Regions from separate parts of the Clostridium sp. 19966 genome, predicted to be linked through region 3. Evidence: a T-box and tRNA genes for the amino acid it is inferred to sense, from the RefSeq annotation. Region 3 holds a T-box; the other regions hold tRNA genes.
What was found. The T-box of region 3 lies ahead of serS (serine--tRNA ligase). A T-box ahead of a tRNA ligase gene usually reads a tRNA of that ligase, here a tRNA-Ser.
Positions count from the first base shown of each region.

Region 1 (10,584 bases), on a different contig from region 3:
GCTGCTGCGCAGCTAACTATTTAGTTAGTTGTGCAACAGCTTTCAAGAGGGTGATATTTACTTGTTATTCCTGTTTTCTAATAACTTTTCAAAAATTTCTGCAGGAACAGGCTTACTAAAGTAGTAACCTTGGGCTTCATCACAGGAATTTTTCTGAAGGAAGTCTAGCTGAGATAAATTTTCGATTCCCTCAGCAATAACTCTTAATCTTATATCGTGAGCTAAAGAAATAATGGAGCTTACAATAGTTTTCTCTGCAGTCTCTTCCTCAACCTTATCTATAAAGGATTTGTCTATTTTTATGGTAGTAACAGGCAATAATCTTAAAAAGTTAAGAGAAGAATAGCCTGTACCAAAGTCATCTAAAAGCACATTTATTCCTATTGCTTTGAGTTCCTTAAGCAAGGAAATAGTTTGATTCATATCTTTTATAGCAGCGCTTTCAGTAATCTCTAATTCTATGCAGGAATATGGAACAGAAGCTTCTTCGATACAGCTTTTTATAGTATTAATTAAGTTAGGATCTTCAATTTGTTTCGCTGATAAATTAACGGAAACTGTAATATTATCATAGCCTTTGTAAATCCATTCTTTCATCTGCCTGCAGGTTTCTTTCAGCACAAAATGCCCTATAGGAATTATAAGCCCTGTCTCTTCCGCCTTTGGTATAAATTTTAATGGTGATATGATGGAACCATCTGGTTTAACCCATCTTATGAGAGCTTCCATACCTACTAAATGATTGCTTTCTACGTTGACGCGAGGTTGATAGTAAACCTGGAATTCATTATTTTTCAATGCTATTCTCAAGTCTCTATCTAGGTTAGCTTGCTCTATCACATTAAGTGAAAAATTTTCATTATATATTTGATAGTTGTTCTTTCCCAGACTTTTTGCACGGAACATGGCTGTGTCAGAGTTTTTTATTAAATCTTCTGAAGTATTTCCATGAGCAGGGTATATGCATCCGCCAATACTGGCAGTTACATAGATTTCTACCTCATCTATTATTATTGGAGAAGAAAGGCTTTTTACTATTTTCTCCATGAATTCAGATAATAAGGTTTCGTTATTTATATATCTCAGTACATATATAAATTCATCTCCGCCCCACCTGTATAGGGAAGAATTATCTTCATTTAAAGAGGAGAAAGTGAAGCATAATTTTTTCAATAATTTATCTCCAAAGCTGTGGCTCAGTGTATCGTTTATTGATTTAAAATTATCTATGTCCAGAAATACCACAGAAAAGTCTAGCTTATTACTGCAAAGCTCATTTAAATCAGTGTAAAGGGAGTGCATGTTAGGCAGCTCAGTAAGAGTATCTAAATATGCCAATTTGTTAACTTTTTCTGATAAGTTTTTTTGCTCGGTTATATCTGTATGGCAGCCTACTATTCTAACAGGATGTCCTGAAGAATCCCAACTTGCGCTGCCTGCATCAGATATCCAAATATAAGTTTCATCACTCTTTTTTATTCTATATTCGCATTTGTATTTATCAGAGATTTTACTAATGTAATTGTTAATATTTATATCAAAGATTTCTAAATCCTCAGGATGAATTAAGCTTCTCCAGGAAGTGTTCTTTAATGGTAATGTATGCTTAGTATAGCCAAGCATATTAGCCCATCTTTCTGAATAATAGAAATTATTGTTAGTTATATCCCAATCCCATATGCCATCGTGAGAAGAATTTAAGGCAAGTTTATATCTTTCCTCGCTTTGTTCAAGAAAGTTTTTATTATCCTGTAGTTCAGCAAACTGAACTTTAAGCTCATCTTCCGCAGCCAGAAGCTCTTCATAGGTAGACTCAAGCTTTTCATAATTGGACATTAATTCTTCATTAAGCTGCATATTTTCCAATTCGCTCGAAATAAAAGTCTCTATTGATTTTGCCAGTAATACCATAAAATCTATTATGCATTTCAATCTATTGCTGGATATATTATAAACAGAATTAATATTGTCTGAGTTATATATAGCAGCTGCTTCTGTATCAGTATCTTGATTATTGGAAGGGCTTACTGAAAATTCTCCGCAATATAAGTAGGCCAATAGATCATTCTTAGCGTATATAGGTATGTATACTGCGGTAAGGCCCATAGAACATTGGCTGCAGATAAATTTATCTCCAGGCTTTAATTGAGAGATAAACTCTTTAGAATGTTTAAAACAGCTTTTACAATCTGCAGTATCAATGGAACTATGCCAGCATGCGTTTTTTATATCTCTTTCAATCAATATATCGCCATTTAAATCTATAAGCATACAATTAATTCCACAAAAGTCATTAAATTTGTTCAAAAATACATTTAAGTCGTTTGAATTTATAAAATTGTATATTTTTAAGTTCATAGTACACCTCATGTTTGATGCAAAGTGTCGATTGTTGTACTAATTATAACATGAGGAAATACATTCCTCAATAAAAAATTTAGTATAAAACATCCGAAAATTAGCCAAATAATTACAAAATTAACGTTTTGCTTATAAAAGATACAATGCTATATAATTGATAAATTGTAATATTGTTGGTGTATTGTTTTTGCTTTTGGATAAAATTTCTCTATTGACTCAATACTGATAATTGTATATAATAACACTTGTCATTAAATTTCGTTAGTCATATTATGCTTTTTAAAGCATAGAAATATGGAGAGCGTGTAGGATATGGAGAGATGTCTGAGCGGTTGAAGGAGCACGCCTGGAAAGCGTGTGTAGGGGAAACTCTACCGGGGGTTCGAATCCCCCTCTCTCCGCCATTTAAACTTTGCCGTGCTAGATGGGGAGTTAGCGGTGCCTTGTAACCTGCAATCCGCTATAGCAGGATTGAATTCCTCACGGAGGCCCTAATCTGTAAGGTCTGGCCTGTAAAAGTGGCGTTGAGAACTGGGTCCCACGCAACGAAAATCTATGAACCCCGTCAGGTCCGGAAGGAAGCAGCGGTAAGTAGACACTTTCGTGTGCCGTGGAAAAGCCTGGTTTGAGCTAACTGTACAGGTAACGCTTATATGTTAGTGTCGATGTGAGGTGCACGGTTCAATTAAATAGTTAATTCAAAGACACTTGAAGAAGTGTCTTTTTTTTATGCATAGAAAGTGAGTTTTAGGGGAGCTGGAGACAGCTCCTTTTTTAGCCTTATAAGGTGCGGGAAGGTTCAACTAGATATATTCTTATCTAGTTATATGTAAATATAAAAAATTTAACTTAAGGGGCATTAATCTGCTATAATAATATTAGCTTTAAGCGAAGAAGAGGTGTATGAATATGTCTTATAGGGCTTTGTATAGAGAGTGGAGACCTAAGATTTTTGATGATGTAATCGGGCAAAAACATATTACTGTAACATTAAAAAATCAAATAATAAATGATAGAATAGCTCATGCATATTTGCTTTGTGGAACTAGAGGTACTGGAAAGACTTCTACAGCAAAAATAATGGCTAAAGCTTTAAACTGCACCAATTTAAAGGACGGAGAGCCATGCAATGAGTGTGAAGCCTGCAAAAAAATTAACAGCGGATTAAGTATGGATGTTACTGAGCTTGATGCTGCTTCTAACAACGGAGTAGATAATATAAGGGATATAATAGATGATGTACAATATCCTCCTCAAGAGCTTAAGTACAAAGTTTACATAATGGATGAAGTCCATATGCTTTCTTCGGGGGCGGTAAATGCATTTTTGAAGACCTTAGAGGAGCCTCCTAAAAATGTTGTGTTTATACTTGCCACCACCGATCCTCAAAAGCTTCCAATAACTATACTTTCAAGATGTCAGAGGTTTGATTTTAAAAGGATAAAAAGTGAAGATATATTTAGTCTTTTAAGGAAAATAGTTGAAGCTCAAGGGGTATATGCTGATGACAAGAGCCTTCAGCTGATCGCCAGAATATCTGATGGTGCAATGAGAGATTCTCTTAGCATATTGGATCAGGCTATATCCATGGGAGGAGGAAAAGTAGATTATTCCAGCCTCATAGGAATGCTTGGGCTTGTTACTAATGACAATCTTATAAAGCTTGTGGATGCATTTATAGATAAGGATATTGAAAGATCCATTCGAATAATAGATGAGATTGTTTTATCCGGTAAAGAAATAAACACCTTTATAAGAGATATTATTACCCATATGAGAAATCTGATGATAGTTAAGGTTAGCAATAATGCAGATGATATATTGGATATGTCTATGGAGAATATAGAACTTTTAAAGGATCAGGCCCAAAAGATAAGAATAGAAGAAATAATGAGAGATATAAATGTGCTTCAGGAAGCCGAAGAGCAGGCGAAATGGAGCAAGCAATCCAGAATCTATCTAGAGCTTGCAGCTATAAAGCTGTGCAAGGTGGAATTTGACACATCAAGGGAAGTCCTTTTAGCTAGGATAAATAGGCTTGAAGAAGCAATAAAGAGCGGCAATATAGCCGTGAATGTAATTGATGGCAAAGCTAAAGCTCCCAGAGCGGATTCCAAGAAGGATACTGCTCCAAAGGTAGAAAGGCAGGATACAAGAAAGCAAGAAATAGAAGAAGAGGTTAATACTGATTCTACAGTAACTATTGAAGATGTAAAGAAGGCCTGGAAGGATATTCTTGAGAGCTTCAAAGGAAGAAGGCAAATGATAATATATGCATCCCTCATGACTGGAAGGCCCTATTCCTGCAAAAATGGTGTAGTGGAGATATTGTACGATGAACAGTATGCTTTTAATAAAAACAGGCTTGAGAAAGAGGACAATAGAAAAATTGTTGATAGCGCCTTCAGCGAAATCCTGAATGAAAAGGTTAAAGTAAGATATGTTGTACAAGGTGGCGGAAAGCAGGAAAAATCATCAGAAGAATTGCTTATTGAAACCTTTGGAGAAGATATGGTACAAATAATAGATGATTAGGCGATATATTCTAAGAACAATAGTAATCTAATTGAATAATATATAGTAATATATAGTAAAGTATTATATAATAATAAATAGTTCTAAACTCAAGAGAGTTTATTTATGAATGGTTAAACACACTATATGTTTAATAAGGAGGATTTTTATATGGCAAAAGGTGGATTCCCAGGCATGGGAGGTAACATGGGCAACTTGATTAAGCAAGCTCAAAAGTTCCAGCAGCAAATGGAGCAGATGCAGAAGGATCTTGAAACGAAGGAGTTCACTGTATCTACAGGAGGCGGTGCTGTTACAGTTATCGCAAATGGTAAGAAGCAGCTTGTAGATATAAAGATAAAACCTGAGGCTGTAGATCCCGATGATGTTGAGATGCTTGAAGATCTTATCATAGTAGCATGTAATGAAGCTCTTAAGAGAGCAGAAGATGAAACTGCAGGAGAAATGAAAAAATTGACTGGTGGAATTAACATACCAGGAATGTTTTAATATAATAATGTATATTAAGGGTGTCTTTATGGCACCTTTAATATATTGTCCTTTACATGTTTAAGGCAGGATAAATTTTTATAAAGATAAGGATGTGAAATCATTGGATTTTTACCCGGTGGTTGTTGAGAAACTTATAGAAGAGTTTGCAAAGCTTCCTGGAATAGGCTATAAAACTGCTCAGAGACTAACTTTACATGTGCTTAATCAACCTAAAGAAGAGATAGAAGAATTTGCAAATGCTCTAATTAAGGCTAGAGGTACTATAAAATATTGCTCCATCTGCGGAAACTTTACAGATACGGATCCTTGCGCTATATGCAGTAATCCGAGCAGAGATAAAAGCATTATATGCGTTGTAGAGCAGCCAAAGGATATCATTGCTATGGAAAAGGTAAGAGAATATAACGGTGTGTACCACGTGCTTCATGGGAATATATCACCTATGGCTGGAAGAGGTCCTCAGGATATAAAGCTTAGAGAGCTTGTAGCAAGGATAAATGGAAGCGTGAAGGAAGTTATAGCAGCGACAAATCCTAATATTGAAGGAGAAGCTACTGCTATGTATATGTCAAAAATACTTAAACCTCTTGGAGTAAAGGTAACAAGAATAGCCCACGGAATACCAGTAGGCGGCGATCTTGATTATGCGGACGAAGTTACCTTATCAAAGGCTATGGAAGGCAGAAAAGAAATATAATCTAAAATTTCAATAAAATGTGACACGGGTAAGTAAAAGTAAACTCTAAAATTGTCAGCAAAAAAGATGTATAATATACATCTTTTTTTTATAACTTAGAATAAGTTTCCTATTTATGGCTATAATTTTAATAAGGAATCGTAGACAGGATACAAATTGGGAAAGGAGGAGTTACGTTAAAATCTTATAGGTTTTACGTAGCGTTATTAAAGGTGAACAAAGAAAAAATAGTTGATTTTGTTACCTCAAAAATGGACACGTCTATGGAGGAAAATGAACTTATAAAAGCCATAGAGGATAGCATAAATGAAATAGAAGCTGCGAGATCTTTTTTTAACTCAGTAAGTGATTCAAAACTTATAGATTACGCGATTTTTACTGAACAAGCTGCTACTGCTCGATATTCCTATCTTATTTCAGAGGCTAAAAGATTAAATATAAAAACCAAGCACATAGATATATTGAAAGAAATATCAGCTATATAAGAATACAACTTTATATTGAATTCATATATAAATATTTTTAGCATACAAATATAACGTACAAGCTTTTGGTTGTATAGAACTTATACGAGGTGGGAGTATGGAGGTAGCTATAGCATTCACAGCGGTACTTTTGTTAATAGTACTTATTTCAAATAAAAGATTTAATTTTTTATTTAAGTTTGCTGGAAAACTTATATTGAATTGCTTTTTAGGGGCTTTACTACTTTTGCTAATAAATTTTTTTGGTGCAAGCTATCAATTAAGTCTAGGTATAAATGCTGTTACAATTTTGGTCGCAGGTTTTTGCGGTATTCCAGGAGTAATTTTTCTAGAGATATTTAAATTTTATTTCTAAATATATTTGATGAACTCGGCTTGCTGAGTTCTTAATTTTTTTCATCGCTCTCTACTTTTTACTTCATGACCGTTCTTACCTATTTAAAAATTTCATGTTACGAATTGCAGTATATAAAAAGAAGGTTGCACTCATAGGATAAGTGAAATAAAATTAAGACATAGTCTTTCGAACTAAAGGTAGTTTTAAATCAGTGTAAAATTCAACACTGATTTAAAACAGAGCCTAATATAAAAGAAATTTTTAGGAGGAATTATGATAAAAATTAATGTTGATATATTTGGTGATCCTAACAAAGCTCCTGATGGTTCCTGCGGCGGATGTCACAAAGAAGGCATAGCTATAAAAGGGAAAAATGAAGAGTCTAAGGGATGCTCAAACTGCCAAGGATGCAGTGGGTGCAGCGGAGAAAACGGTAAGCAGACGCTTATTGAACAATTTAAGGATTTAGAAAGTTTTATTTCAAAAAGTGATGTAGCAAGCAGCATCAATTTAAGATTTCATGATATAAATAAAATAAATGTTCTGGATTATGATAATATAAGAATTCTTACAGAAATGGATTATGAAGCTCCCTTTGTGGTTATAGACGATTTGGTTAGATACTACGGAGCTATATCTACGGAGCTTATATACAGAGATGTAAAGGAATTGCTCGCATAAAATATAGCCATTTAAAAAAAGGTTATTGAACACTTAAAGTGTCAATAACCTGGGGGCTGTCGCACTAAGTAATTAGTGTACAGCTTCTTTTTGCAAAAAACAAAATCCCGCACTCGTAAGAGTAAGGGATTTTTTGTAAAATTAATGTATGACTAAATATATCAATTTACATAAAAATTATACTTTAAACGGTGGAAATTATCAATTAAAATTGCCACTAAATATTGATTATTTGATACCAGTTAATGATTCGGTGCGTTTGCTAAGTCAATTTGTAGAAAGGAACTCACAAAATATGTAGATAATAAAAAATAGAAAAGGATGATTTTATATGATAAACCATATAGAAAACCAGATTTTACCCATAATAAACAAAGATAAAAGTGTGATATATTCATCTACAAGTATTCCATTAAAACATTATTAAAACAGCACTAAGTTCTAAATATTAAAATAACTATCCTGTTAGAATTTAATATCAATAGGATAGTTATTTATTAGCTTTAAAAATAGTATCTATGAAAATCTGTATGCCATCTAAACTATTAGCTTCAGCTGTCATCGTTGTATGGTAACTCAATTATAACAAGGATTTATCCTAAATGTTTTTTTATTTTATTCAGTTGTAAAATTATTCAAGTATTTTTGCACCATTATAGTATAAGTATAAATATAGTGATTTTTAAATTAAATGGTTTATAACCATGTATAGGAATTATTGAAGAAGACGCTTGATTGTTAACTATTCCAATACATAAGTCAAAATCTTTCGAAAAGGCAGTTCTATTAATCCATGGTAATTATTTAAAAAACTACTTGACTTTTGCTTCTCACAAATGTAATCTATAACTATAGATTACATTTGTGAGAAGTGGAGGGAAATATTATGAATACAACCAATTGTAAAATATCAGATGCAGAGTGGATTGTAATTAAAGTATTATGGCAAGAACGAGAATTAACTTCTACTCAAATAATAGAAAGGTTAAGTGCTACTACTAGTTGGAAACCGAAAACTATTCATTCATTAATAAATAGACTTGTCAACAAGGGAGCTGTAGGCGTTAATAAAGAAGGGTCTCAGTTTAAATTTTATGCTATTTTAGATGAAAATGATTGCGTTATGGAAGAGACTAGAACGTTCTTAAAAAAAGTTTATGATGGATCAGTTAAACTCATGATTTCTAATTTTATTAATAATGAAAAGTTATCTGAAAATGAAATTGAAGAATTGCAGCATTTACTTAATAAAGGAATTAAGAAGTGAAAGGAACGGTGAAACGTAATGGATTTTAATAACTTGTTTAGGCAGGTTATAGTATTATCTATAATGGGAAGTATATTCGCAATTGCTATATTAGTAATAAAAGCTATTTTTAGAAAAAGGCTTAGCGGAAAGATTCATTATTACATTTGGTTTTTACTTGTACTCAAACTTATGATACCTTTAAATTTTCAGAGCCAGGTAAATCCACTCAATTTTATTAATAGAAATCCACAAAAATATGACATATCTTCATTAATAAATCAAAACATTCCAAGCATTACAAACTTAAATACCAATACTACTAATAATAAAGTACAAGGTAATATTGTTCAAAAGGATATTTATAAGAGGGCAATGCCTGTAAAAGGTACAACGAAATTTGATTTAAAAACTGTAGCTATAATTTGGCTTATAGGGGCTTTATTAATTCTAGCATATATAATTTTTACGAATATAATGTTATTGGTTAATATAAATAAAAGTCTAAAATGTAAAAGGCAAGACGTCGACAAGATATTACAAGAAGCAAAATTTAGAATAGGAATAACATCAAAAATATCAGTTATTTATGATAATGAAATAAAATCCCCTTTTGCATACGGAATTATAAGACCTAAAATAGTAATTTCAGAGCATATTGTTGATAAATTAACTTCACAAGAACTAAAATTTGTATTTTTACATGAATTAACCCATATAAAAAGGAAAGACTTAATAGTAAATATAATTATTATACTATTGCAGGTTATATACTGGTTCAATCCAGTAATAATATATTCACTATATCAATTTAAGCAGGATTGTGAATTAGCATGCGATTCCGCTATACTTACAATGTTAAATTCAAATGAAGTTAGAGATTACGGTCAAACTATTATTAATATGATTAAGATACTTTCAAAACCAAATCTGTTTGCTGGTACACTAGGGTTTTCAAATAGAAATATCAAAAGGAGAATAATTATGATTTCAGCATTTAATAAGAAGTCACTTACAGGTACTGCTATAGCTCTGTGTCTAGTATTTATGGTTGGCTGTTCAAGTGCATCAAAGAATCTAAGCAGCAATCTGAATAGTACTAATACTAATCAAAATACGACGAGTTCAAATACTTCTGCAAGTAACACAATAGCAACGAATTTTTCAAATTCTTCGAGTAATTCTAAACAAAATTCTAATTCACAAATCATACTACTTCAAAGTATTAAAAATTCAGCTTCACAAGGAAAGGTTATTAATTGTGATTTTGCTGTTTATACAACTTCTGTAGATGATTTGAAACAAAAACTCGGCAAAGCAGATAGAGAAGATTTTGTACCCCAGATTAAGAATAGTAAGTTCTACACTTACTCAAAATACAATTTGGTGTTTGGAGTTAAAAGAGACCAAGTTTTTGAGGTTAGATCATTTGACAATAAGTTAAGGCAAATATCTTTTTCAATGATAAATAAGTTTTTTGGTAATCCTGAATATAATGTAGTAATCAATGGCGAAAGAATTATAGGTTATACAACATTGGTTGTGAACAGTTCAACACGAGAAAAATATAAAGTTAAAATTGAATTTGTATTTTCAAAATCTGTAAAGGGTAATAGTAATCCTATATTGAATCATTACTTCATTTTAGATTCTCGTAGTACAGCAGATGATATGGCAAATGATCCTGGTATTGAATGGTAGAATATTGACGACTGTTACAATAGCAACAAAATATTGTTGTAACAGTCAT
Region 1 is NZ_JACTOJ010000045.1:5,371-15,954, reverse strand. It holds gene IAI10_RS23390 (EAL domain-containing protein) at 58-2,358, opposite strand; tRNA gene IAI10_RS23385 (tRNA-Ser) at 2,676-2,765, shown strand; RNA gene ffs (signal recognition particle sRNA large type) at 2,777-3,041, shown strand; gene dnaX (DNA polymerase III subunit gamma/tau) at 3,271-4,896, shown strand; gene IAI10_RS23370 (YbaB/EbfC family nucleoid-associated protein) at 5,047-5,385, shown strand; gene recR (recombination mediator RecR) at 5,489-6,085, shown strand; gene IAI10_RS23360 (YaaL family protein) at 6,298-6,570, shown strand; gene IAI10_RS23355 (pro-sigmaK processing inhibitor BofA family protein) at 6,668-6,925, shown strand; gene IAI10_RS23350 (hypothetical protein) at 7,181-7,588, shown strand; gene IAI10_RS23345 (BlaI/MecI/CopY family transcriptional regulator) at 8,475-8,855, shown strand; gene IAI10_RS23340 (M56 family metallopeptidase) at 8,874-10,535, shown strand.
Region 1: it encodes a tRNA-Ser, which carries the amino acid that the T-box ahead of serS (serine--tRNA ligase) is inferred to sense. The anticodon was not compared.

Region 2 (10,584 bases), on a different contig from region 3:
CATGGCTTTTTATTTTTGTTTTTTATTATTTGGATATGTTTTAAAATATATAATTATGTTAAAATCTATATGTAAAAAGCTTTTTTATACAATGATAGGAGATATAAAGTTGGCTATATATAGAATAAAGCAGTTTTTTTGGGCTTTCTTTAGCAAGATAACAGAGGACGATATTAAATTCATAAATGAAAAATTGAATATAGACGAAAGAGAATATTTTTTTAGACTTTCTAAAGGAGAAGTAAAACATTGCATAAGAATTGCTAAGGCTATTGATGAAAATTATTATGAGTTTTATAAGAATACGGATGACAAAAATCATAAAAAAAACATTGTGAAAGTAGCACTTATGCATGATATAGGTAAGATAAATAAAAGACTAAACATAATAGATAAATCTATATTGGTTATTCTAGGTAAAATAACAAGAAATAGAATAAAAAAATACTCCAATATAAAAAAGATAAATGTTTACTACAATCATGCTGCTATGGGTGAACCTATACTAAGAAAATTAAATTATGATGAATATTGGATTGATGTAATAAAAAATCATCATAAGCATAATCAAGTAAAGAATAAAGATATTTTAGTTTTGCAGCATTTTGATAATATGAATTAGGTATATTTTAAAAGGATGTGGATGTTTTTATGAATTCCAGTGAAAGAAGAAAGTACGTTTTAAATAAATTAACACATTCCAATGACCCACAAAAGGGAAGTTCCTTAGCAGAAGAAATTGGAGTTACCAGACAGGTTATAGTTAAGGATATCGCTATTTTAAAGGCTGAAGGAAATACCATAATAGCAACCCCAAACGGATATATAATGCCTGTTCTAAAAAGCAATACAATAACAAGGCTTATTGCAGTAAATCATAAAAAGGAAGATATCGAGAATGAGCTTAATATTATTGTAGAAAATGGAGCGGCTATTATTGATGTTATAGTAGAGCATAGCGTGTATGGTGAAATAAAAGGTATGCTAATGATTAAAAATAAGAATGATGTATATAAATTTATGGAGAGGTTCAATAAATATAATGCTCAGCCAATATCAGAGCTTACTGGTGGAGTACATGTGCACACCATAGAGGCAGAAAATGCAGAAATAATAGAGAGGGTAATAGAAGAGCTCACTAAAAAGGGGTTTATAGCAAGGGATTAATGAAGGATTTGGAGGGGTTTACATGGATTATGATGTTTTGATATTAGGTGGTGGAATCATAGGCTGTGCGGTTGCCTATGAGCTTTCCAAGTACAGTTTAAATGTGGCTCTTATTGAAAAGGATTATGATATAGCAGATGATGTTTCCCTTACTAATACCGCTATAGTATATGATGGTATGGAGAGCAAGGATGATTTAATGGCAAAATTAGAATTTATGGGAAATCTTAAATTTGATGAAATAAGCAATAAATTTAGCATACCATTTCAAAGAAAAGGCTCGTTAATGATTGCCGAGGGGAAAAACGGAGAAATTAAAATTGAGCAAATGTATCAAAAGGCAATAGAAAGAGGAATGGATTATGTAAGACTTTTAAAAGGATATGAAATAAGGGAGATTGAACCCAATATTAGCGAAGATGTAAAGATGGCTTTATACTCACCTAATACAGGGGTGATATGCCCTTATGATCTGGCTATAGCATATGCAGAGGTTGCTTTTGATAACGGTGTTATTTTTAAATTAGAAGAAGAAGTGATAGATATAGAAAAAATATCTAGGGGAGTTAGAGTTACAACAAATAAAAACAAATTTACCTGCAGGATGGTGGTTAATACTACTCCAGTAGATAACTACAGTATTTATACTCAGAAAAGTTCAAGATTTCATCAGTACAAATATTTAAATTACTTTTTGTTAAATAAAGAAAATACAGAATTTTATTCAAATAATATATTTTGCATGATGGAAAATGGGGATGAATTAATATATACTAAATCTCCTCTAGGTAATGGGGTAGGATATGTAAAGACGGATGAGCCTATAGATGTGAAAGAATCAGTAAAAAGAAGTAAATATATATTAAAAGAAAATGAAGAAAAAAAAGTGGACAGTTTTTATATATCTAATTACTACAAGGATAATATTATTATAGATGATAGTTTTATAAGGAATGGATACATAAATATTACTGGAAAAAGCTATGCTGAGATAACTATGACTCCATACATAGCTGCAATGGTTGTAGAGACTATTACAAATAATATTCCTTGTAAAGCTAAGAAAGACTTTAATGATAGAAGGAGACCTTTGTACAGATTTAAGGAGCTTTCTGATGAAGAAATGAATGAAGTAATAAAAATGGACAGTATGTACGGAAAAATGATATGCGTATGCAGCAAAGTTACAGAAGGAGAAATTGTGGATTCCATAAGGAGACCTTTAGGAGCTAGAACTGTTGAGGGTGTAAAACGAAGAACAGGTGCTATAGTAGGAAGGTGTAGGGGAGCGTATTGCATAAATAAAATTATTGAGATATTGGCAAGAGAAACAGGGAAACCTATGATGGATATAGTAATGGACTCTAAGAAATCAAAAATAGTTCTAAATAGAATCAAAGAGTTTGATAGTATGTGAGGAGTGGTATAAATGATTCAATATAGTATTGAACAGAATCATAATAAAGAAATTTTTACTTCTACTGTTAGAATAAAAGGAAGTTCAGGAGTAAAGGTGGTACCAGTAAAAAGCAGCAAGCCAATAGAAAAAAGTCTTTGGTTTGAATGTTCAAAGGCCTTGGGAAGGCTTTATGCAGGAATTCCCATAAGAATGGGAGAGACTGTGTGCAAAAATATACTTAATACAGGTGCGGATATAATATGCACTAAAACTATAGAAAAATTATAACGATAATATGAATATTTTAAAACATAGCCTTCCGAACTGAAGGAAGTTTTAAATCAGGGTAAAAATCAACACTGATTTAAAACAGAACAAAAAAAAATAAAGATTTTATAGATATTAAAAACTTTTTTGTTGACATAATGCTCAACCGTTGTTATAATATTATTTGTCTGATGCAGACGTGGAAAGATGGTCGAGTTGGTTTAAGGCACCGGTCTTGAAAACCGGCGTGCGGGCAACCGCACCTAGGGTTCGAATCCCTATCTTTCCGCCATTTAATTTTATAGTTTTGTATATTAGTAGGACTTGGAGAAATACTCAAGAGGCCGAAGAGGCGCCCCTGCTAAGGGCGTAGGTCGGGTAACCGGCGCGAGGGTTCAAATCCCTCTTTCTCCGCCACAAAGGTTGTTGCAAGTTTTGCAGCAACTTTTTTAGTTCTATAGATAATTTTGTTAAAAATGTTGGGAACAATTTTAGATATGATGAATATATTATTACTATGTTTGCAATAATGCGATTTATAGAAATTTATTATATTCATTGATTGGTGGGACGAATGAGCCCGGTATATTGGGACTGTTGAGCCCGGTAATAAGCACCAAGAGGAATCTTGGTGCTTTATTCCTTTTTGACTAGCCTAAAGAGAAAATATTTTTTTTAATCCATAATGTACAATAAATTTTTTATTAAAATTTGCTGAAGAGTAGTCATCATCTATATAGGACCAGGAGTACCTATATTTTTTTGATGGTACTGATGAAAAAGTACGCCAGCTATTGCCTAATACTCCAAAGTTGTATAAAAAATTTATGCACTCCTTTAAATCGTTAATATTTGGATACTGTTTTACATTTTGATTGAAATATTTTTCTAAAAGTGAAAAATCAAAAGTTTGATGTCCTAAATCTGATATCAGATTTAGAGAATCTTTAGTATAAGAGCAGTCATGATGATTGCTAAGTTCGTTCAATAATTCTGTGTAGAACCATTTAGAATATTTAGCATTACATTTTTTAAAAAGATTAGCTCCGAAAAAAGTACAGTTAGGATATTCGTTGATTATTATATTTAAGTAAGCAATAATATCCCTTGGTCTGCCGAAGCTGTAATCCAGTAAATAATTTATAACTGTTTTTCCATCAATACTATCAGGAAAAAGAAGGCTATAAAGATCATGCTTATTTAAGGAACTATATTCGGGAACAGAATTTTGAATTTTTGTAAGCACTAAATTCATTAATGAATGATTTTCTGGCACCGTAAAGTATTTATCTATCCAATAGAGCTTAACTTCACTATCTGTGGTTAGCTTATTTAAATTACTGGAGTTCATCTGAAGTGCGGACAATATATCTGACCTTATGAGAGTAATAATTTTGCAGCCTTTCGAATTTGATGCACAAAACTCGTGATTTATGTCCTTAGCTGCTTCTAAAAGAGCTATCAAAAGCCTGTTATAAAATTTATTGTCAAGAATGCTGTTGTCTATTTGATCTAGGTCATCATAAATGATTATTACTCTTGTATATTTTAAGCAAGGAATGATAAGCTGCTCAATCTCTTGAAGAATCTGATAATAATCCTTTTTTTGGTAAACTGATGTGATGCTTCGAGAATCCTCCATAGAAGATTTTATATTCAGAAAGTCAGATATTTTGTTGTTTAAGTCATTACTAACCTTTAAACCATTGGAAGTAGTGAAGTTAACCTTTGAATAGTTGCCTGATGGATATCTTATTTTGAATATGCTTTTAATTTTTTTTATATTATTAGAATATTTAATGAAATGTTTAAATTTTTCGTATGAAGATATATTTGAATAGTTTAAAATACTAGATCTATTAGCTATAATAAGTTTGCATATTTCATAAAACATTGTCCATTTGAAGAAAACAGTTAGTTCATAATCTTCAAAATTTCTATAACCCAGCTCCATAAGCCTTTGTAAATTAAAGTCCTGCAATTTTATAATTTTGCAAAGAGCTCCCTTTTGACCTTCTACTTTTTCTATATATTTTGAAAGAATAGTTTTGCCTGTGCCCTTTTTACCTGACAATATAAACTTATGTGGATCATTAACTATCTGGTTATATTTATCTTCATCCTTGTAAAAAATGTTCTCAAAATCTAACCTTTCAGCTTCAAGTTCACCATCAGCATAGCCAATAAAAATATGGTTTAGTTTTACCTTTTCCTTATCATACATAAAATTCACCAACCTAAAAATAAGTATTGGTATATAACAATTATATTAGTAAAGAAAAGCTTTTACAATAAAATAATAAAAACAATCTGTTAATTTTTTCCGAAAACATAATATGATCAGTATTGAAATATATTTACAACGCTTCAATAATGATGTAATATATATGGAATATAATCATTTATTTTGAGGGGTAGTACTATGAATGAATTTAATCTTTATGTCTCTTTTGATTCTTGGTATAGAGAAAAGCCAGATGCGGTTATAAAAGGTAATATGGTAGAAAAAAATGAAAAATATATTGAAATATTGGATTCAGAGGGATATACTCAAATATTTAATTTGGACAAGATCTTCTCTATAACCTATAAAAAAGGAGAGTACCTTTATTGAGATTAGAGCAGGTTAACTTATTAGAGCTATATCACAAATGGCTTAGCAATGCAGGTTATTTTGAGTGCTATGTAAGAACAAGTGTATTTGCTACCGCTAAACATTATAAGGAATTTCAGTTAGATGAAAGTAATATTAGCTCTGAGCTTTATTATAAAGTATGCAGCATTTTGAAGAAATATGATGAAAAAGAAACTATTTTCTTATTAGATTTTCCAGATAGTGAAGCAATAAAGCTAGCTTATTTTATAAATAATAATTTAGCTATAAAGCCTATTTTGACTTTTAACATGCTGCTGCATGATTATGGTTTAGTGGGTTCTAAGGATTTTGTAAATGCATTAGTGGTATGCGGTAATAAATTAAAAGAGATAGATCCAAAAGGATATGCTTTTATTTTAGATTACTATAGATATAGAGAGTTTGAAGAGGAAGCTTACTTAAAGGGTTTTAACAATCAGTATGAGGTATCAGATGAAGTGCTTCCTGAGGCAGGTTTGCTTAAGAACTTAGGATATAAAAAAATTGTTTATGTGAGTGTAGATAAAGAAAAAGAAGATATATTAAATTACTTAAATTATTTAAAAGATAATAAATTCCTTATAGAAAAATATATGTTGGAGATGGGTGTCTGAAAATGGATAGGGATAAAATTAAAAATCTTCTTAAAGCAAATAAAGCTTCTGCTATTGCTTTGGCAGTAGCTTTAGTTGTAGTAAATCCTTTAGGGCTTACTGCCTGCCAAAAACAGCAGCCTCAGGATGACGATGAGGAGCAGCAGCAGAATTATACTGGGGGAAGCGGAGGAGGATGGTATTATAATTCAGGGTCTTCTTCTAAAAGCAGTGATGGTGGAACTTGGTCTAGCGGTCATTCCAGTTCTTCAGGTTATTCTGGAGCCCACGGCGGAAGCTCAGCAGGTTAAAAGATTATGAAAAAGCATAGAGAACTAGTTGAAAAGCTGCTCTTTGAATACTTTATGATAAGTTCAAGAAGAGAAAATGAAATTTTTTCTCCAGTGCCTCACTATATTGAAAAAGAAAAACTTCAAAGTCTTAAGGAATATGGAGAAACTCTGCATGGACTTGTACTTAAAATAATTAAAGGTATAAATGATGAGCATGCCTATTTTAAAAATTATATAGATGAATTTCCTTATAGAGAGAAATTATTTTCTATGAGCCATGAATTAACGCCTATATTTTGGACGAGATATGATGGTTTCATAAAAGAGGATGGAAGGATTTTTTATTCTGAATTTAACTATGATAAGCCCTGTGCCCAAAGAGAGATTCTATATACAGGTAAACAGAAGCTAGAATACAACCCTAATTGTGAATTTGAGGATAAATTTAAAAATTCTTTTTATGATATAGTCAAAGCTTATTTTTCAGAGCACGAGAAAATAAATGTGGGAATACTTATAGATCCTTGCCACTATGAAGAGCATAACCTAGCACATTTGTTTAAGGATATGCTGGATACAGAAAAAATAAGCTGCATAATTGTTGGACCTAAGAATTTATATGTTAAAGAGGAAAAGGTATTAGCTTTTGAATCAAAAATTGATATAATACTCAGGCTTTACCCTACAGAGTTTTTTTATGAAATAAAGGATATTGAGAAGATACTGGATTTATATGATAGAGGAAAAGTAGTAATAGTAAATGACCCTAGAGTGATAATTGGACAGGCTAAGAGTATTTTTGCATACCTTTGGGAGCTGGCTAGAAGTAAGACTTATATGCTTACTGATGAAGAGCTACAGGCGGTTAGAGAGGCTATACCCTATACGGAGATGTTCTCTTACAAAAATAAGCAGGATTTACTTATAAATAAAGATAAATATGTTATTAAAGCTGTATTTGGAAGGTATAGTGAGGAAGTATACATAGGTTTATTTTATAATTCAGAGGAATGGGAGCAGATAATAGAATATGTTAATGGAAGTTCTAAGTTACATATAGTTCAAGAGTTTTGCAGCATAAGAAAGGATATATCCTATAAGTATGTGAGCATTGATGCTACAGCACCCTTTGAATGTTACGGCAATTTTGGCATATACATGATAGAGGGAGAATTTTCAGGCTGCTGCGTAAGGTGGAATGAGGATTACCTTACCAGCGATGATAGCACTTGGATAACGGCTATAGGCACCGTGGATAAGCCTTTTGCAATAAAGACCTGGGTAGAGGCTGATAGAAGAAAAGCTCTGTGGAAAAAGGTATATGAAGAGGCGATGATAAACTACGGCTTTACTGGGGGCTACACTGGCATGTGGGAATATTTCTCTTTGGATACAGTAATAATGCAGAAATATATGGAAGAAAAAATAAAGCATACGGCTAATTCTATAGCAGGAATCTTAAAAAAAACTCAAGCCTTAGTCATTGAAAATAGTGCCATATTTTTACCTATATTAGGTATCGATATGAGCTTAGAAAAGCTTATAAAAAGCGGATACACTGATGTACTTTGTGCTATAGGACGCATGGATTTTGTCATAGATGAAGGCGGAAAACTAAAGCTATTGGAGTTCAATTCAGAAACTCCAGCAGGACTAATTGAAGAAATAGCTTTAGGACCTATCATAAAGAAGAAGCTGAATATAGATTATAAAAATCCATCAGAAAAATTAAAAGATAAAATAAGGAAAAATATAGAGAAAATTATATCAGATTATAGTAAAATAAAAGATATAAAAACTATAGGCTTTTTAACCTCCACCTATTATGAGGATTGGTATACAACTTCTATAGTGAAGGAGGTAGTATCAGATTTACCTTATGATATGGTCATTGGAAGCATAGATGATGCCAGAGTTAAGGATGGACATGTATATATTTATGGTAAAAAACTTGATGCAGTATATAGATACTATCCTCTGGACTGGTTCTGCAGTGAAGAATTTAAAGGCTTTATAGATTCTTTTCAATACGGAACCCTAAGCATAAATCCACCCCATACCATAATAACTCAAAATAAGGCCATATTTGTACTTATATATGAATTATTGAACCAGGGCTTTTTCGATGAAAGGGAAAAATGCATAATTGAAGAGTATATTCCTAAAACCTATTTTACAGCAGATAAGCTTAAAGAATTTGATTATTGCGTAAAGCCTTTACTTGGAAGAGAGGGTGAAGGGGTAAGGTTTAAGCATGAAATTGATAAGGCACCAGAAGAGGGCTATATATATCAGGAAAAAATAAATGTGGCACATATAAGTTCTAATTACTATAATGCCTTAGGCTGTGAAAGAGAAATAGGGTATCCCATATTTGGTGCCTTTATTGTGGGAGATGAATATGCAGGAATATATACGAGAGTAGGGACCCAGGTTACGGATAGGTTCGCTCACTATTTCCCCATATATGTGAAATAAATTGGTTGAGCCTTATACAGGATTTATAATAAATGTAGTTTAAGTAAGAGTTATAAAGTAACACTTATTTAAAATAGAGTCAAAATTTATTTTTAAGGAGAGGAATTACATATGGATTTATTAAAAAATTTAGGAGTAAGCGCTTTATTTGGATTTCTTGGTATAGTTATATTAATAGTGGGTTATAAATTGTTTGACTGGGTTATTCCGCTAGACTTCAACAAGGAGCTTGAAAAAAATAATTTGTCAGTAGCAATAGTTATTGCAGCAATGTTACTTGGAATAGCTTTGATAGTAAGTCATGTGGTAGCATAAACATAATTGGAAATATTAAAAGCGGCGTAATGCCGCTTTTTACTTATATAATAATAGGATACTTGTTTCTTTCTTCGGTAAAGCGGCATTGAAATATCATATAGCCAAAAACATTTAAGAGCCATACCAGAGCAATCCAGCCTTTCGGATAACCTGCATAGGACATATTATAGCTTGCTCCAATTCCAAAGGATATCCAGTAAATCAATAAAAAAGTAATAGCCACCATGAAGTATTCATAGCTAAAAACCTTATATCTGAAAAGAGCATCCACGGTGGTATCTGAATTAGATACGGTGTAGTAATCATGATGAGTACGATAAGTGAAGAAAAAATTTGATTTTTTTTCTGTAAAATAGTATTTATTTATGTTTTGCTGCTTTGAAGAATAAGTATATGAGAAATCAGTACCAATATCGTTTATATGAAAAGTGTCATAGCTATATAAGGCTCCTGCTTCTACATACCACCTATTGTCAACAAATTTCTTAAGAGAGTTTTCCATGTTGCTGGTTATTAATTCGTTATTTGTTCCTATATTATCTTTTATTATAGGATAAGATTTTGAAAAAAAGGTAGAGCCTATAGTAATAAAATTATGGAAACAACCAGCTACAAGCATTAGAATAGCTATTATAGAGGTAATGAGAGCTATTTTAAAGTATTTTTTTTCTGGATGCTTACCCTTCTTTTTTAAATCTTTAATTTGGTTTTTAAGAAATTTATCTTTATCACATTCTTCTATGGTAGCTTTAAGTGCATCATCTATGCTGAGACCTTCTTGAAGCATTTCTTCTATCATAACTGCTAGACTTAATTTAAGATTTTCCTTAAAAGCATAAACGTCTTTTCTATATTCATTTAGATCTTTAGTTACATTGTCCGCATATTTAGAAACACTTAGAAATGCGTTTTGATCAAAATAGAAGTTATCCATAAGCAAGCTTCCTTCCTAAAAAATTATAGTTAAATTATAACATCCCAGTTATTTTACTACAACAACCATAATAGCCAAGGAATATAAAATCATAATTTTTTAATCTTTAGAAAACAATATGTAAAATTGAAATGGGGAGGAATAGATGTGAATGAAGAGAATTTTATTATTAACCGTAATTGTAATTTTTAATTTATCCATATTTACCAGTTTTTCGTATATCAAAGAGGAAGAAGCTTATGGCATCATGACAATAGTTTTAAATGAGGGAAGAGTTACTCATTATTATAAATATAATTTGATTAATAAAAAATATAAGGAAATTTATAAAAAAGCTGATAATGATTATTCATGTGGAAAGATAACAAAGGACTGTAAAACTCTTTATTTTACTCACAAAGGAGATGATAAACAGAATGAATTGTATAAATTTGATATAGCGAGTTCAAGGATATCTAAAGTCACTAAGGATTTAAAAGTAGATATATTTGATATAGGGA
Region 2 is NZ_JACTOJ010000024.1:61,741-72,324, reverse strand. It holds gene IAI10_RS19785 (HDIG domain-containing metalloprotein) at 110-622, shown strand; gene IAI10_RS19780 (transcription repressor NadR) at 652-1,167, shown strand; gene IAI10_RS19775 (FAD-dependent oxidoreductase) at 1,190-2,584, shown strand; gene IAI10_RS19770 (DUF1667 domain-containing protein) at 2,597-2,854, shown strand; tRNA gene IAI10_RS19765 (tRNA-Ser) at 3,035-3,125, shown strand; tRNA gene IAI10_RS19760 (tRNA-Ser) at 3,160-3,250, shown strand; gene IAI10_RS19755 (P-loop ATPase, Sll1717 family) at 3,489-5,057, opposite strand; gene IAI10_RS19750 (hypothetical protein) at 5,256-5,447, shown strand; gene IAI10_RS19745 (hypothetical protein) at 5,444-6,082, shown strand; gene IAI10_RS19740 (hypothetical protein) at 6,085-6,372, shown strand; gene IAI10_RS19735 (glutathionylspermidine synthase family protein) at 6,379-8,832, shown strand; gene IAI10_RS19730 (DUF350 domain-containing protein) at 8,944-9,147, shown strand; gene IAI10_RS19725 (hypothetical protein) at 9,191-10,084, opposite strand; gene IAI10_RS19720 (hypothetical protein) at 10,236-10,584, shown strand, end outside.
Region 2: it encodes a tRNA-Ser, which carries the amino acid that the T-box ahead of serS (serine--tRNA ligase) is inferred to sense. The anticodon was not compared.

Region 3 (10,584 bases):
GGCATAGAGAGTATTTATGAATATTTAAGGAAAAACCTGCAGGTTATTTTCAAGCCTATCTTGAGCTATTTTGATAAAACCAGTGAGCTTAAGCCTCTTTCCGTAATCGTCCAGGATTTTAACAGTAAGGATGTAGATCATCATGTTGTCTGCGAGATATGTGAATGGCTCTGTGAGGAGGGAGTATTAGTAAAGGATATCTCTCAAACTCGATTAACCAATAAGAGCAGCAGTTTGGTATATGAGCCTGCATATTTTAAACCTGGTGAAGAGGAAGAAATAATGTTTTAAACAAGGTAAGGAGTGAGCTTTATTGTTAGGTAAGAAGAATATTGAAATAAGAGGAGCAAGGCAAAACAATCTTAAAAATATAAGTGTGGACATACCGAGAGACAAAATCACTGTGCTGACAGGGGTTAGTGGTTCAGGAAAGTCTTCCTTGGCTTTTGATATCATCTATGGAGAGGGACAACGAAGATTTTTAGATTCCTTGCCTACCTTTTCAAGGAGCAGAATACAGCAGCTTAAAAAGCCAGAGGTGGATTTTGTCTTTGGACTTTCTCCGGTTATAGCAATAGAACAAAAAAGCGGCCTTGTGAATCCTAGATCTACGGTGGGAACCATGACGGATATCTATGATTATATGAGGCTTTTATATGCTACAGTTGGTAGAGGAAGATGTCCTTACTGCAAAGAGGAATATGGGCTAAAGAATTTAGGGCAGATAGTGGAAGCAGTTTTATCGCTTCCTAAGGGTACAAAGGTAGAGTTCTTGACTCCAATTGGAAAGATTTATGGAGAAACCTATGAATATCTTTTTGAGGACATAAGAAAAAAGGGTTATAGCAAACTAATTATTGATGGAAATAGGGTAGATATAAGCCAAGAGATACAACTAGAAGAATACAGAGAACATGATATAAAGATAGTAATAGATAGAGTAGAGGTAAGGGATGATATAGAAAAAAATCTGACAAACTCCCTTCAAACTGCTCTAGAGGTAGTGGGAGAGCATGTACTAATTGTTGAGATATTATCTGAGGATATATCTGAGTCAATAAAGGGTGATTTTTATGAGCATTTAGGATGTCCAAAGCATCACATTACCATGGTGAATATAGAATCTCCTTATTTTGCCTTTAACAATATGTCAAGCGCTTGTGTAACCTGCGGAGGTATAGGAGTTACCAAGAAGGCAGATGCAAGGCTAATGATAGTAAATCCAGAGAAGAGCATAAGGCAAGGTGCCTTTGATCCAAGCATATATAATAGCAAGGATGAGACTAGCCATAAATATATAGTTATGTATAATCTATCAAAGCACTATGGCTTTAGCATAGATACACCATTCGAAGCACTATCAGAGGAAGCTAAAGATATTTTGTTCTATGGTACTAAGGGAGAAAGCCTTATTATGGAAGCACCACCAGAAATGAAGAAAAGAAATTGGCTGGTGGGCAGAAAAATTCAATTTACGGGATATGTTAACCAGACAGAGCATTGGTATAGGGAAGAAACCAGGAAAGACAAGATAAATGAAGTGGTTTTGGAATGGTTTAAGAAAAAAATGGTGGAGCACACTTGTCCAGATTGCAAGGGCAAAAAATTAAAGAAGGAAAGATTCAATATACTGATCGGAGGGAAAAATATATATGAGCTTTGTTGGATGCAGCTTACAGAGCTACATGATTTTTTGGAGAAGCTTGCTTTACCTGAAGAGAAAAAGCATATAGGAGAGCCTATACTTCAGGAGATAAGGAAAAGAGTTCAGCTGCTCATAGAAATCGGGCTTGATTACATGTGCCTTGGCAGAAGATCGGATACTATATCTGGAGGGGAGGCTCAGAGAATAAGACTTGCATCCCAGATAAGCTCAGGTCTTATGGGGATGATATATGTTTTGGATGAGCCAAGCATAGGGCTTCATGCAAGGGATAGCCACAAGGTGATAAAGATACTGAAACATCTTAGAGACATTGGAAATACGGTAATAGTAGTAGAGCATGATATGGAAACTATAGAAAATGCGGATAATATTATAGAGATTGGGCCAGGACCAGGAATATACGGAGGCAATATTGTAGAAGCAGGAACTATAGATAAGATTAAAAGCTCTTCAAAGTCTCTTACGGGAAAATATATTTCTGGCAGGGAAAAGATAGAGGTGCCTAAAAGAAGACGAAAAGGCAATGGTTACAGGCTTAATGTATTAGGGGCTAAGGAAAATAATCTAAAGAATATAGATGTAAGCATTCCCTTGGAGGAGTTTGTATGCATATCAGGGGTTTCAGGTTCAGGAAAAAGCACTTTGGTAAATGATATAATCTATAAAAAGCTTAGAAGCATAGGTGATCAGAGGATCATACCTGGTGAGCATAGAGCTTTGGAAGGCTGTGAATATATAAATGATGTTATAAATATAGATCAGTCACCTATAGGTAAAAATAGCAGATCTAATCCCGCCACCTATATAGGTTTATTTGACAGCGTAAGACTTCTGTTTACTAATACTGAAGAAGCCCAAAACAAGAAATATACCATAACTAATTTTAGCTTTAACAGCAAAAACAGCGGAAGATGCGAGCACTGCAAAGGAGAAGGAAAAATAGTTACTAAGCTTCAGTTTATGCCGGATGTAGAAGCTGTATGCCCTATATGTAAGGGTAAACGCTACAAAAATGAAATACTGGACATAAAGTATAAAGGCAAAGATATATATGAAGTCTTGGACATGAGCATTGAAGAGGCCGAAGGATTCTTTAAAGAAAAGAGAGGAATACATCATAAGCTAAGCATTCTTAAGGAACTTGGATTAGGCTATTTAAAGCTTGGACAGTCTTCTACTACTTTGTCAGGAGGAGAAGCTCAGAGAATAAAGCTGGCTACGGAGCTTGGAAAAATAAAGAGTGGTACAAGAAACTTATATATTTTAGACGAACCAACCACAGGACTTCATATTGCAGACATAAAAAAGCTGCTGAAATGCTTAAATATGTTTGTAGAAAAAGGACACTCTCTTTTAGTTATTGAGCATAATTTAGAGGTGCTAAAAACTGCTGACTATATAATAGACCTGGGGCCTGAAGGGGGTAAAAACGGAGGGCAGATTGTGGCACAGGGCACTCCAGAAGAGATTGTAAAGGTAAGAGAATCTGTAACGGGAGAGTTTTTGAAGAAGGTTTTGTGATACATTTAGGAAAATGTTTTTAAAAAATACTTTCTTGAAAATATACTAAAATCAGGTATAATATAAGTATACTCAAATATAAAACATGGAAGTTTTCCAAATATAAACATGAAGGCGTGACTAAATATGGGAAAAAAGGTAGTTGTTTATTAGACTAATTTAATATGGATTATTTTAGAAAACTGTGTTTTAAAAAATCTTGATTCTTTCAAGGTTTACTTGTTTTGCAGTTAATTCTCAAAGTAATCATTAGTAAAATGAGCAGGTATACCTTATTTTTGTTGCAGTAAACCGTGGTCTGACACGGTTTTTTTATGCATATTTTTAAGTGCGCTTAGACGTAAAATTTTGCTTTGCAGGCGGCAAGCTAAAATTTTATGTTTCATGTTTATATTTGAGTTGCATGATTATAAGGCTGTAGGTGGACCTAGGTTCATTTGCGGCCTATTTTATTTGAGGTGATTGTATATATGAAAATAATTAATATAGGAATTGTAGCCCATGTTGATGCTGGGAAAACCACTGTTACTGAAAATCTTTTATATTTAAGCGGAGCTATAAAAACCATGGGAAGAGTGGATTCAGGAAATACCCAGACAGATTCCATGGAGCTTGAACGCAGAAGAGGAATTACTATAAAGGCTTCTGCTATATCCTTTGATTGGAACGATGTTAAAGTTAATATTATAGATACCCCTGGGCATGTAGATTTTATTTCTGAGGTTGAAAGATCTCTAAGCGTACTTGATGGAGCAATACTTGTGATATCTGCAGCAGAAGGAATTCAATCTCAAACCAGAATACTATTTAATACCTTAAAAGCATTAAAAATTCCCACAATGATTTTTATAAACAAATTGGATAGATCAGGGGCAGATTATCAAAAGGTTTTTCAGGATATAAAAAATACTATGACGGATAAGCTGGTAAGTATTCAGACAGCAGCTGATGAAGGAACTAGATATGTAACAATTAAGGATTTTGAAAATATTCAGGCTTCCGACTCTGCTATAAATGTTTTATCAGAATTAGATGAAAAGTTTTTAGAGAATTATATTAATGGAATAGCCAATGATGAAAAAGAAATTAGTAAAAAGCTTGCTACTTATTCAAGGAAAGGTGAGCTTTATATGGTATTTTGCGGTGCGGCGGCCATAGGAATCGGGATTAAAAGCCTATTGGACGGGATTTGCAGCTATCTTCCTTGTACTGAAGCTGATTCTTATGGTGAGCTTTCGGCATCAGTTTTTAAAATAGAAAGAACAAATAATAATGGAAAAAAGGTTTATTTAAGATTGTTTCAGGGAGAAATAGCTGTAAGAGATAAAATACAAATTCCTAATGGAGATATTGTAGAAAAGGTTAAAAAAATAGAACTCCTAAAGGAAGGAAAGCATACCGAGAGCAGTAGAGTAGGTGCAGGAGATATAGGAATATTATATGGACTTACAAGCTTCAAGGTAGGAGATTTTATAGGAAAGCCTAGTTTGACAATGAAGAAGGTATCTATAGCAAAGCCAACTTTCAGGATAACTGTTTCGCCCATGGATGTTAGCAAAAAGGAAGAGCTTTTTAAGGTGTTATCTTTGCTTGCGGAAGAAGATCCTATGCTGGAGCTTGGCATGGAGGATAGGAGCAAAGATATTTATGTTAATCTATTTGGAGAAGTTCAAATGGATATACTCAGCGACCTATTAGAAGAAAACTATGGTATAAAAGTTGAGTTTTCTAATATACAGACTATATATAAAGAAACACCTATTGGTGTAGGAGAAGCTGTAATGCATATGAATCAAGGCTTTAATGTTTTCTGGGCAACAGTTGGATTAAAAGTAGAACCTTTAATGAGAGGTGAGGGACTAAAATATGTTTCAGAGGTATCTATAGGCTCACTGCCAAAATCTTTTCAGAATGCTATTGAGGAAGCAGTAATAGCTACCAGTAAGCAGGGGTTGCTTGGATGGGAGGTTACAGATATGAAGGTTACTCTCACTTACGGGAAGTTTTCCAGTGTTATGAGCACTCCTGCAGATTTCAGAAATACAACTCCTATGGTATTTATGGAAGCTTTGAATGAAGGAAAAACTAAATTATTGGAGCCTATTCAGGAATTTGAGCTTAGGATTCCTCAAGGAGTGTTAAGCAAGGCTGCCTGGGATCTAGAAACTATGAGAGCAAGCTTTGAAAATCCAACAATCCAGGGAGATGAGTTTTTTATAAAAGGGCTTATTCCTGCAGAAAACTCTAAGCAGTATAATTTAAAAATAGCTTCCTACACAGAAGGCAAAGGTATGTTTTTAACAAGATTTTTTGGTTATAAGGAATTGCCAGAAGGCTTGGCTAAAACAAGAGAAAAGACAGGTTATGATCCTTTAAACAAAAAGGAATATCTGCTTCATAAGTTAAATGCTATAAGAGATTGATGAGAAATAGATATAAAAGCGGGGACTTATTTAAAGAAATCCCCGCTTATTTTAAATTCACTGGAGAACTCTCACAGTTTAGAACAGGAATATGCTTATTCTATAGTGACAAGACAAACATCGTTCTGCTTCATGTCAATTTCATATATAAAAGCTTCCTCTTCTTTAACAAAAATATCTTTCTGCATAACAGGCAGTCCTGTAGTTTTTGAATTTAATAATTCAATCTGCTCCTTTGTCATGGTTCCATCGCAAGCTACATTTAAAAATTCAGTATATACATCATTTTGCTCATAGCCAACTTTATATATGGATAAAAGATGCTTACCTGGCTTAAGGTTAGATAAATTAAGCTGAACCTTGTCTGCAGGAAGGGAAGGCAAATCCTTTTTATAATATATTTGATTTGAAAGTTCCTTTTGGTCGCCGCAGGTATAATTCCAGAATAGAAGCTGAACTCCTTTATCATTCCTACATACCCAAGCATCTTCATCCTCACATTGAAGCTCTAAATCACCTAATTTGTTTAGATATTTATAGGCAAAGAAGGAAGGCTTTTTTAGTCCTTGCACATTTAATAATCCAAAACCCCCATGAAAATGTGTTTTTGGTGGACCCGGTTCTTCAAAAATATCGGAAAATACCCAATAGGACATTGAGTCAACTAGGTTCTCACAGCGTTTTATTTTGGATAATATATATGCAGCGGAATGATAGGAATCATGTACAGGATCATTTGGAGAATAGGAAGTGCTCCATTCCGTAAAATGTATCTCTAAATCAGGGAAAGGAGAGTTTTTTACCTGTTCATGAACCTTTGCAATATCATCTGTTACAGCTTCTGGCTTTGGATCAAGAAAAAGCTGCTGCACTCCAAATTCATCAAAATAACCATTTACTCCATAGGTATGAGTTGATACAAAATCCACAGGAACTTTATTATTGCAGCAGAAATCTATGAATTCTGTTATCCAGCCGCAGCCTGCAGTAGCGGGACCGCCTACTCTGTAGTCTTTGGATATATTTTTTATAGCTCTTGCAGTTACTTCATAAAGCTTGAAATATTCTTCTATACTTCCAGTGAAAAAACCATCAAGATTAGGTTCGTTCCAAACTTCAAAATACCACTTGCTTACTTCTTCATGACCATATCTTTTTGTAAAATGCATTGTTAGCTCATATATTAATTTTTCCCATTTATCGTAGGACTTTGGAGGAGTTATATTACCCTTCCACCAAAATACAGTTTCTGAACCGCTGGCTAAGGCTTGAGGCATGAAGCCTAATTCTACAAAAGGTCTCATACCAATACTTAAAATATAATCATATAAAAGGTCTACATACTGCCAGTTGTAAACTGCATTTCCTTCACCATCTTCACTATATATCCCCATATCATCATGCAGCAAACCATGAAAGCGCAGATATTTAAAATCACATTCATTTTTAACAATACTTAAATGTCTCTGCTGCTCTGCTAAAAGTCCTTCATAAGCACGTCCACAGCCTACGCAGGTGTTAAAGGTTTTGCTATGAACACCTTTTACGGCGTTAACATCGGCTTTTATTAATCTCATAATAAAAACATCCTTTCATAATAACGATAGTTTTGTAAAGGTTTTAATGATATTATAGTACATAAGAATAAAGTATTCCTTGATTTTTAAGCCTAGAAACAGCATTATATAGACATAGAATAAGCTATCAGCATATCCATAAAAAAAGAGGTGAAAAAATGGAATATATGTATTTATACTATTTTGCTAAAGACACTGAATTTCCTTTCTTTATACAATTTGGACAGCATGATATGGACATGCCTCTGCATCATCATGTGGATTTTTCAGAATTGGTGATTGTGCTAAATGGTACAGCTACTCATATTGTGAATTCAGAAAAATATTTTGTAAAAAAAGGTGATGTGTTTGTAATTAATGGCAATACCTCTCATGGCTATGAAAATACGGAGGAATTTAAAATCTGCAATATTATGTATAAACCAGAACATTTGCATAGAGTGGGAAATGATTTAAAGAAGTCCTCAGGTTATCAGGCACTTTTTGTTATCGAGCCATTTTTGGCTAAGGAATATAATTTTAAGAGCAAGCTTCAGCTGAATATATATGACTATGCCAAGATCAAAGAAATTATCTTTCACATGGTTAATGAATATGAAAGCAAATATCAAGGATATCAGACCATGCTTTATTCTCGTTTTATGGAACTGGTAGTTTTTCTATCCAGGCAATATGATATCATAAATTCAGCAGTAAAGGATAATGTAATAAACCTAGCTAAGGCAGTGGCATATATGGAAAGCCATTTTCAGGAGTCTGTAAGTCTAAAGGAACTTGCTGATAAAGCGGAGTTTTCCGCAAGGCATTTTAATAGAATTTTTAAGGAAAATTATAAAACTACTCCTATGAATTATATGCTTAGGCTGAGGATTCAATATGCTTGCTCTTTATTAAGAAAAAGTAAGCTTCCAATATCTGATATAGCTTATGAGAGCGGCTTTGAGGATAGCAATTATTTTACTAGGCAATTTAAAAAGATTATAGGCTTATCACCCAAAGATTACCGTTCTAACAGCAACTTTACTTACTAAGTTTTATGTCAAAATAAAAAAATTGTTTTTATATAACCCGCTTGAAAACATTTCGTTAATATGCTACTATAGTTTTAACAAATCTTAAATTTAATTTAAAATGGCAAAACCTTATAAAATAAGCAGTGATTATAAAAGCTTCGATTTTTCATTTCTTCAGAGAGCCGATGGCTGGTGAGAATCGGTGAAAGGAAAAATCTTTCCACTTTTGGAGCTGTCGGTGAGGAATCGAGAGGCTGGTAACCTTTATATTACTATGTCGAGAGGTTAGTGTTTTTACACTAACAATTTGGGTGGCAACGCGGATATCTTCCGTCCCATTTATATGTATGGGACGGGAGTTTTTTATTTTGCAGCAAAATATATTAATATAAATTAGGAGGAATAAGGATGTTAGACATTAAATTTATAAGAGAAAATCCAGAAGTTGTTAAGCAGAACATTAAAAACAAGTTTCAAGACAGAAAATTAGGCCTGGTAGATGAGGTAATTGCCTTAGATGCTGAGCTTAGAAAGGCAAAGCAGGAAGCAGAGACTCTAAGAGCTAATAAAAACAAGATTTCAAAGCAAATAGGAGCATTTATGGCTCAGGGCAAAAAGGAAGAAGCAGAGGAAGTAAAGAATCAAGTTACTGCTAATTCTAAGCGTCTTGCTGAACTTGAAATACAAGAAGATGAATTAGGAAAAAAGGTTAAGACAATTCTTATGTCCATACCAAATATAATAGATCCAAGTGTTCCAATAGGTAAGGATGACAGCGAAAATGTAGAATTAGAGCGCTATGGAGAACCTGCGGTTCCTGATTTTGAAATTCCATACCATGCTGAGATAATGGAAAAGCTGAATGGTCTAGATTTAGACAGTGCTAGAAAGGTTGCTGGTAACGGCTTCTATTACCTTATGGGAAATGTGGCTAGACTTCATTCCGCAGTCATTTCTTATGCGAGAGACTTCATGATAAACAGAGGCTTTACTTACTGCATACCTCCTTTCATGATAAGAAGCGAAGTTGTAACAGGGGTTATGAGCTTTGAAGAAATGGATGCTATGATGTATAAGATAGAAGGGGAAGATTTATATTTAATCGGAACCAGCGAGCATTCAATGATTGGTAAGTTCATAGATACAATACTTCCAGAAAGCTCACTTCCTCACACTTTAACCAGCTATTCTCCTTGCTTCAGAAAAGAAAAGGGAGCTCATGGTATTGAGGAAAGAGGAGTTTATAGAATTCATCAGTTCGAAAAACAGGAAATGGTTGTTGTGTGTAAGCCAGAAGACAGCATGATGTGGTACGACAAAATGTGGCAGAATACAGTAGATTTATTCCGTTCTTTAGATATACCTGTGAGAACTTTAGAGTGCTGTTCTGGCGACCTAGCAGATCTTAAGGTAAAGTCAGTGGATGTAGAAGCTTGGTCTCCTAGACAGAAAAAATACTTTGAGGTAGGAAGCTGTTCAAACCTAGGGGATGCTCAAGCTCGTCGTTTAAAGATCCGTGTAGATGGGGAAAGTGGAAAATATTTTGCTCATACACTAAATAACACTGTGGTAGCTCCACCTAGAATGCTTATTGCGTTTTTAGAGAACAATTTAAATGCAGATGGTTCTGTAAATATTCCATTGGCATTGCAGCCATACATGGGTGGTATGACAGTAATTAAATAATAGAATAATGTATTAAAAAAATGTTGATATAAAACTTGAGTTTGTAAAATTTGCAATATATGTTATAATAATCAGGAGAGTGTATCTAGGGTTCCGATTGAAAAATGTCAGGTCCGAGCGGTACAGGATAAATATCTACACTTTTAGGAAAAAAGCCTGAAGGATGAGTCTCAGCTTTGAGATTTATTCTAGGGCTTTATTTATTTTCAAAAAATTATGGTTCGTGAAAAAGCGACTATAAGATTTTGAAAAATTTCATTATATGGGGGGATTCTATGAATATTATTGATGTTAAGGGGCTTTGTAAAACCTTTGAGGTAAAAACTAAGGAAGCAGGCTTAAAAGGCAGTGTAAAATCTATATTTTCGCCAACTTTTAGAAAAATTCAGGCGGTTAATGACATTTCCTTTAAGGTAGAAAAGGGAGAAATACTTGCTTTCATAGGTCCCAATGGTGCTGGAAAATCTACCACCATTAAGATGATGACAGGAATATTATATCCAACTTCCGGAAGCATTGAAGTGATGGGGCTTAATCCTTCAAAGCAGAGGAAGCAGCTATCCTATAAAATTGGAACAGTTTTTGGGCAGAAGTCTCAGTTGTGGTTTCATCTGCCTCCTTTGGACAGCTTCAATTTGCTAGGAAGCATCTATGACATAAACAAAGAAAAATTGAAAAAGAGAATTGAGTTCTTGAAA
Region 3 is NZ_JACTOJ010000011.1:1,404-11,987, forward strand. It holds gene IAI10_RS12530 (AraC family transcriptional regulator) at 1-291, shown strand, start outside; gene uvrA (excinuclease ABC subunit UvrA) at 314-3,187, shown strand; gene tet (tetracycline resistance ribosomal protection protein) at 3,658-5,610, shown strand; gene IAI10_RS12545 (GH39 family glycosyl hydrolase) at 5,706-7,187, opposite strand; gene IAI10_RS12550 (helix-turn-helix domain-containing protein) at 7,346-8,218, shown strand; T-box leader at 8,335-8,541, shown strand; gene serS (serine--tRNA ligase) at 8,609-9,886, shown strand; gene IAI10_RS12560 (ATP-binding cassette domain-containing protein) at 10,162-10,584, shown strand, end outside.